2 regions of the Aeromicrobium duanguangcaii genome follow, and region 1 is predicted to be linked to the other one. Evidence: riboswitches for the same ligand, from Rfam matches in the RefSeq annotation. Region 1 holds a riboswitch; the other holds the start of a gene.
The links. A riboswitch is a leader RNA that binds a small molecule or an ion and turns the genes downstream of it on or off. The one in region 1 is predicted to bind S-adenosylmethionine.
Positions count from the first base shown of each region.

Region 1 (3,697 bases):
ACCGGCTGCGGCACGACGAGCAGGTCGTAGGGGGCGGTCAGCTCGCCGAAGGTGACCAGGTTGCGGGCCTCGCGGCGGTAGTCCAGCTCGCCGGCCAGCGAGCGGCGGAACTGGTCGAGCAGCTGGCCGAAGCCGAAGCTGCGCCCGATCTCGGTCCGGCGGTCGGCCAGGCGCGCCAGGCGACCCAGCACCTTCATGTCCTCGCGCACGAGCTCGCGGACGTGAGGTCGCTGCACCTTCACGACGACCTCGCGCCCGTTGCGCAGGACCGCGCGGTGGACCTGGCCGAGTGACGCCGCAGCGAGGGGCTTGACGTCGAAGTCGCTGAACCGCTCCTTGAGCGTGGCACCGAGCTCGGTCTCGACGACCTCGCGCACGATGTCGAAGTCGATCGGCTCGACCTCGTCCTGCAGCCGCTCCAGCGCGGTGGTGTACGACGCGGGCAGCAGGTCGAACCGCGTCGAGAGCAGCTGGCCGAGCTTGATGAAGGTCGGCCCCATCTTCTCGAGGTCGTCGGCGAAGGCCTGCGCGCGCTCGGCGTCGCCGAGCGGCGTCTCGTCGTCGATGTCGAACTCGTCGAGCTGGGTTCCGGACAGCAGGTCGGAGCGTCCGTAGCGGCGAACCAGGCGGGCCAACGCGACATAGCGGTTGTCGTGCAGATTCGTCATGGCGCAAGCATGCCGGTCCTGAGCCCCCGATGGGGTGTCCCGCGCGAACCCTGCTCGCCGGGACTCGGTGAACTCTGCCTCGCAATGGAAGGACCGACGTCACGAACCTCATCGGCAACCCTCGCAACGTCGAAGGGTCGAGCGCTGATCCCACGGCGTTTGACCTGTTGCGCCAGGCAGATGCGGGCGTACTGTCGAATGATCGGCTCGTCAATGCGACCTCTACCGATCGGAGTGCGTCATGGCCCTCTCACTGCATGTGCCTCATCTGCACGTCCCGCACGTCGGATCAGCGCAGGACCAAGCCCACCAGGAGAAGACCAAGCCGTCCAGGTTCGGCGGGATCATCCTCACCATCGCCATGCTCGTGGCCCTGGCCGCGTGGGTGACCTCGGTGATCGCGCTCATCAGTTTGGGCCCTGTCGAGTTCGGAGTGCAGCGCGCCTCCGTCGTCGGGTGGACGGCACTGGGGATCGTCTCCGCGATCAGCCTGTTCATGATGGGCGTGTGGAAGGTCCACCGGGCCTAGGCGTCCGCAGGCGCGGGTGCGGCTGATCATCCCATCCAGTCCCACTCGACCTGGAAGGTCGAGCCTCGGCCGAACCGCACGCCGACGACCTTCGGGTCGCAGCGGAGGCGGTCGTGCTCCCCCTTGCGCACGACGCCGCCCATGCGCAGCATCCGGATCAGCTCATTCCAGTGCCATCCGGAGTAGTTCTTCTCGACGAATTTCGCCGTGTAGCCCTTCCCGACGGCGATGAAGTGGGCGTGGCGAAGCAACTCGTTCAACTCGTCGCGGGTGCGGTGCTCGGTGAACTCGGCCATGGTGGCTCCTCTCTCGAGGGCACGGATGTGCCCGACTTGGTCGTCCCGGTCGGGACGGCCCTGGTCTTCTCCGGAGGGCACCGTGTCGGGCGACGCGGTTGCCGGCCACCTCTGTCCGGAGGCGTGGGTGGCTCTCTTGACCTCGGGTGGAACCTACGCAGGTGCGCCGACAGATATCCCTTCTGGAGCTGACCGGCGACCGCCGCGATGCGTGAATCGGCTGAAATGACGGCGTATTGTTGAAGGTTGGGTGTACCGATCCGCGTATGGGGGCGAGACGAGGAGCATGAGGACCTGGGAGCTGGCCAAGCTTCATCCGTGGGTGGTCGCCACCCTGGCGGCATTGGCAGGCACCCTGGCACTCGAACTCTCCGGAGCCCCTGACGCCGCCCAGTGGCTGGCCTCGGCCTTCGGCGCAGTCGTTCTCGTCAAAGTCTCGATCGGCATGGTCAAGGACCTGCTGCACGGGCACTGGGGCATCGACATCCTGGCCGTGACGGCCATCGCCTCGACCCTGCTCGTCGGGGAGTACCTCGCAGCGCTGGTCGTGTGCCTCATGCTCACCGGCGGCGAGGCACTCGAGGACTACGCGGCCGGGCGGGCGAAGCGGAGTCTGTCGGCTCTCCTGGAACGCGCGCCGCAGGTCGCCCACCTGCTGCTGCCCGACGGCACGACGCGCGACGTCGCGATGGAGAGCATCTCCGTCGGCGATCGGCTGCTGGTGCGGCCTGCCGAGGTGGTGCCCGTCGACGGCATCCTCTCCACCGACTCGGACGGGCGGGCGATCGAGGCCGGCTTCGACGAGTCGTCGCTGACCGGCGAGCCGCTTCCCGTCAGCCGGCGGACCGGCGACGAGATCCTCTCCGGCGTGCTCAACGGCCAACGCGCCGTGGTGCTGGAGGCGACGGCGACCGCCCAGGATTCGCAGTACTCGCGCATCCTCTCCCTGGTGCGGGAAGCCTCCGAGTCCCGCGCGCCGATGGTGCGTCTGGCCGACCGCTACGCCGTGCCGTTCACGATCGTCGCGTACCTGATCGGTGGCCTCGCATGGTGGCTCTCGGGCGACCCCGTCCGCTTCGCCGAGGTGCTCGTCGTCGCCACCCCGTGCCCGTTGCTGATCGCGGCGCCTGTCGCGTTCCTGGCGGGCATGTCCCGCGCCGCGAAGAACGGCGTCATCGTGAAGTCGGGCGGCACGATCGAGACCCTCGGCCGGGTCCGCACCGCCGCCTTCGACAAGACCGGCACCCTGACGTACGGGCGTCCCGAGTTGCTGGAGGTCCGGCCGGCGCGCGGAGCCGACGGGCAGCCGGTTCTCGACGAGGAGGAGCTGTTGCGGATCACCGGCTCCGCCGAGCAGTACTCGGGCCACGTGCTGGCCGAGTCCATCCGCAAGGCGGCCGAGGCACGCGGACTGCGCCTCGTCCCCGCCACCGAGGCCCGCGAGATCGCGACCCACGGGGTGACGGCGGTGCTGGAGGGCCGCGAGGTCGTCGTCGGCAAGGGCTCGTTCGTCCGCGACCACACGACCGGGTTCGAGGTCGCCGACCTCGAACCGGGGGAGTCCGCCGTCTACGTGGGCGTCGACGGTGTGTTCGCGGGCGTCCTGCTCATCTCCGACCGGCTCCGGGCCAACGCCCGGGCGACCCTCACCGAACTGGACCGCCTCGGGGTCCGCCAGCGGATGATCCTGACCGGCGACGCGATGCCCACGGCGTCCCACATCGCCGCCCAGGCCGGCGTCACCCGCGTCGAGGCCGAGCTGTTGCCCGAGGACAAGGTCCGCATCGTCCGCGATGCCGAGCCGGGCCCCGTGATGATGGTCGGCGACGGCATCAACGACGCGCCCGTCCTCGCGGTGGCCGACGTCGGTGTCGCGATGGGCGCCCGCGGCTCGACGGCCGCCTCGCAGTCCGCCGACGTGGTCATCGTCCGGGACGACATCTCCCGCGCGGCGGTCGCGGTGTCCGTCGGCCAGCGCACCCTGCGGGTCGCGAAGGAGTCGATCTGGGTCGGCATCGCGCTCTCGGTCGTGCTGATGCTCGTCGCCGCGTTCGGCGTCATCCCGGCGATCGTCGGCGCGCTGCTGCAGGAGGTCGTCGACCTGGTGGCCATCGCCAACGCGCTGCGGGCGACCCGGGCCGGGCGCGACGAGCTGCGCGACTTCGCGGCACTGCACGATCGCTCGGACGAGGCGCACGCGGAGG
Region 1 is NZ_CP101990.1:2,297,816-2,301,512, reverse strand. It holds gene NP095_RS11420 (ABC1 kinase family protein) at 1-668, opposite strand, end outside; gene NP095_RS11415 (hypothetical protein) at 910-1,197, shown strand; gene NP095_RS11410 (hypothetical protein) at 1,224-1,493, opposite strand; SAM riboswitch class IV at 1,521-1,635, opposite strand; gene NP095_RS11405 (heavy metal translocating P-type ATPase) at 1,780-3,697, shown strand, end outside.

Region 2 (3,697 bases), 370 kb from region 1:
AAGCCCACGACCGAGCCGACCGTCGAGCCCACGGCCACCCGCTCGATCGGGGTCGGCGTGTACAACCAGATCGGCATCGGCGGCCTCGCCGCCCGAGTCGCCGGCCAGGCGCGGGTCGCGGGCTGGAGCGTCGCGGCGGTCTCGGACTGGCGCGGCAGCGTGCCGCAGGACACCGTCTACTACCCGGCCGGGCGACAGGCCGAGGCCGCGCTGCTGGGCCAGGACCTCGGCATCGTCCGGCTCATGCCCGCCACCGCGAACATGTCGTCGTCGTCCCTCACCGTCGTGCTGGCCAGCCCCCGCTGAGCTTTCGTGCCGCGCCATAATGGAGACATGACCGACCCGGGGCAGATGCTGCTGGCCCTCGACTTCGACGGAACCCTCGCTCCCATCGTCGAGGACCCGGAGTCGGCGTACATCCATCCGACATCGCTCGCCGCGCTGCGTCGTCTCGGTCCCGTGCTGGGTGCGATCGTGATCATCACCGGCCGTCCGGTCGACCAGGTCCGTCGCCTGGGCCGGTTCGAGGAGGGCCCCGGTCTGGAGCATCTCGTCGTCTTCGGTCAGTACGGCGCCGAGCGCTGGGACGCGGCCACGGGCCAGGTCCGCCGGCCCACCCGCCCGCAGGGGGTCTCCGACCTCGCCGAGTGCCTGCCGGCGTGGCTCGAGGAGCACGGCGCCTCGCGCATCCGCGTCGAGGACAAGGGACTGGCCATCGCGCTGCACACGCGTGGGGTGGCGCCGGGCCTGCTCGACGAGCTGCGACCCCAGATCGAGGCGCTCGCCGAAGAGGTCGGCCTGCACGTCGAGCCGGGACGCCAGGTCATGGAGCTGCGCGCGTCGGGCTCGGACAAGGGCCAGGCGCTGCGCCACGCCATCGAGCCGACCCAGCCCCACGTCGTCATGTACGCGGGCGACGACCTCGGTGACCTCCCCGCGTTCGAGGAGGGACTCGCCCTGCGTGCCGACGGCGTCGACGTCACCTTGGTGTGCTCTGCCTCGGCCGAGCAGGACGCGCTGGTGCCGCTGGCGGACGTGGTCCTCGACGGCCCCGACGCCGTCGCGACGTGGCTGAGCGAGCTGGCCGACTCCCTCGTGCCGGTCTGATCCGCAGCCGCTCCTGCCGTACCGTCCGTCCGTCTCAACATCCGGACGGAGTAGACGTATCGTGAGACGCCGTCCTACGCTGAAGCCACTCATCCCGAGGGGCAGAGGGACACGGCCCGACGAAGCCCCAGCAACCAGCCGATCACCGGCCAGGTGCTAATTCCGTCCGCGGTCGAACTTCGGCCCGGAGAGATGAATGGAGCCTTCGTGAGCCTCACGACCCCGGACCAGACCCTCACCCTGCGCGACGGCGCCTTCGGCAGGGCCACCTGTCTGACGTGTCGCGAGTGCGGAGCCACGCGCGATCTCGGCCCGCACTACGCCTGTTACGAGTGCTTCGGACCCCTCGAGATCGGCTACGACTTCGGCACGGTCACCCGCGAGCAGATCGAGGCCGGGCCGGCGAACATCTGGCGCTACAAGGCGCTGCTGCCCGTCCCGGACGACATCGAGTCCAGCCCCAACCTCGAGCCCGGCTTCACCCGCCTGCTCGAGGCCCGCAACCTCGCCGCCGAGCTCGGTCTGACGAAGCTCTGGGTCAAGGACGACAGCACCAACCCGACGAACTCCTTCAAGGACCGCGTCGTGGCCTGTGCGCTCAGTGCCGCCCGCGAGTTCGGCAGCACGGTCTTCGCCTGTCCCTCCACCGGCAACCTGGCGAACGCCGTCGCCGCGGCCGGCGCGCGGGCCGGCATCCGCACGGTCGTGTTCATCCCGAGCGACCTCGAGACGCCCAAGCAGGTCAACTCCGCGATCTTCACGGACAACCTGGTGGCGGTCGACGGCACGTACGACGACGTCAACAAGCTCGCCAGCGAGATCGCCGGCGAGGATCCGGGCTGGGCGTTCGTCAACGTGAACGTCCGGCCGTTCTACGCCGAGGGCTCCAAGACGCTCGGCTACGAGATCGCAGAGCAGCTGGGCTGGCGGCTGCCGGACCAGGTGGTCATCCCGGTCGCCTCGGGCTCGCAGCTGACCAAGGTGCACAAGGCCTTCCGCGAGCTGGTCGAACTGGGCCTGGTCGAGGACAAGCCGTGCCGCATCTTCGGCGCGCAGGCGCAGGGCTGCAATCCCGTCGCGACCGCGTACAAGGACGGCGTGGACGCGATCCGCCCGGTCAAGCCCGACACCATCGCCAAGTCCCTCGCGATCGGCAATCCCGCCGACGGCGTCTACGTGCTCGACATCGCGCGTGCCACCGACGGCGCGGTCGAGGAGGTCGACGACGAGCAGATCCGCGACGCGATCGTCCTGCTGGCGCGCACGGAGGGCATCTTCACCGAGACCGCCGGCGGCACCACGGTGGCCGTGCTGAAGAAGCTCGTCGAGACCGGACAGCTCGACCCGACGCTCGAGACCGTCGTGATCAACACCGGTCACGGACTCAAGACGCTCGACGCCGTCGCCGGATCGGTCGGCCCACGCGCCACCATCGCCCCCACCTACGACGCCTTCACCGCGGCCGGCATCGCCTGATCCGCCCGACCCACCCCTTCTCGAGGAGCATCCCCATGGCCGTTTCCGTCCGCATCCCCACCATCTTGCGCAACTACACGAACGACGAGTCCCAGGTCAGCGCCGAGGGCGAGAACCTCAGCGCCGTGATCGAGTCGCTCGAGGCGTCCTACCCCGGGATCCGGGCCCGGATCGTCGACGAGGACGGCAAGCTGCGCCGCTTCGTGAACGTGTACGTGGCGGAGGAAGATGTCCGCTTCGCCGATGGTCTGGACACCCGCACGGTCGACGGCACGCAGATCTCGATCATCCCGGCGGTCGCCGGCGGCTGTTGAGCCACGGGCAGTAGGGCCGACGACCGGATCCGATTCACACTGCGGGGCTTGCTGGCGATACGCTTGAGTGGGTCCGGCCGCGGGCCTTTCGCGCAGAACAGGTGGTCACATGGTGCATGGCACCGTCAAGTGGTTCAACTCCGACAAGGGCTACGGCTTCATCGCCGTCGACGGCCAGGACGACGTGTTCGTCCACTGGTCGAAGATCGCGATCAACGGCTTCAAGACCCTCGAGGACGGTCAGACGGTCGAGTTGGAGGTCGTGGACGGTCCCAAGGGACGCGAGGCCGAGAACGTGCAGCCTCAGCACTGACGGGCTGGATCGCCCCCGGTGCGGGGTGGCTTGAGTTGTGGTGATTAGCACTCGTATAGTGAGAGTGCTAGATCCACTTCTACCCATTGTCGGAGACACGCACCCATGGCTAAGTCCATCGCATTCAACGAAGAAGCCCGGCGCGGGCTCGAGCGCGGCATGAACCAGCTCGCCGACGCCGTGAAGGTCACCCTCGGCCCGAAGGGCCGCAACGTCGTCCTCGAGAAGAAGTGGGGAGCCCCCACGATCACGAACGACGGCGTCTCCATCGCCAAGGAGATCGAGCTCGAGGACCCGTACGAGAAGATCGGCGCCGAGCTCGTCAAGGAAGTCGCCAAGAAGACCGACGACGTCGCCGGTGACGGCACCACGACCGCCACCGTCCTGGCTCAGGCGCTCGTCCGCGAGGGCCTGCGCAACGTCGCCGCCGGTGCCAACCCGATGGGCCTGAAGAAGGGCATCGAGACCGCCGTCGAGGCCATCAGCG
Region 2 is NZ_CP101990.1:2,663,068-2,666,764, reverse strand. It holds gene NP095_RS13145 (LytR C-terminal domain-containing protein) at 1-306, shown strand, start outside; gene otsB (trehalose-phosphatase) at 334-1,107, shown strand; SAM riboswitch class I at 1,194-1,306, shown strand; gene thrC (threonine synthase) at 1,315-2,583, shown strand; gene NP095_RS13130 (MoaD/ThiS family protein) at 2,619-2,897, shown strand; gene NP095_RS13125 (cold-shock protein) at 3,007-3,210, shown strand; gene groL (chaperonin GroEL) at 3,316-3,697, shown strand, end outside.
Region 2: linked by a shared signal. The riboswitch ahead of thrC (threonine synthase) and the one ahead of NP095_RS11410 (hypothetical protein) in region 1 are both predicted to bind S-adenosylmethionine.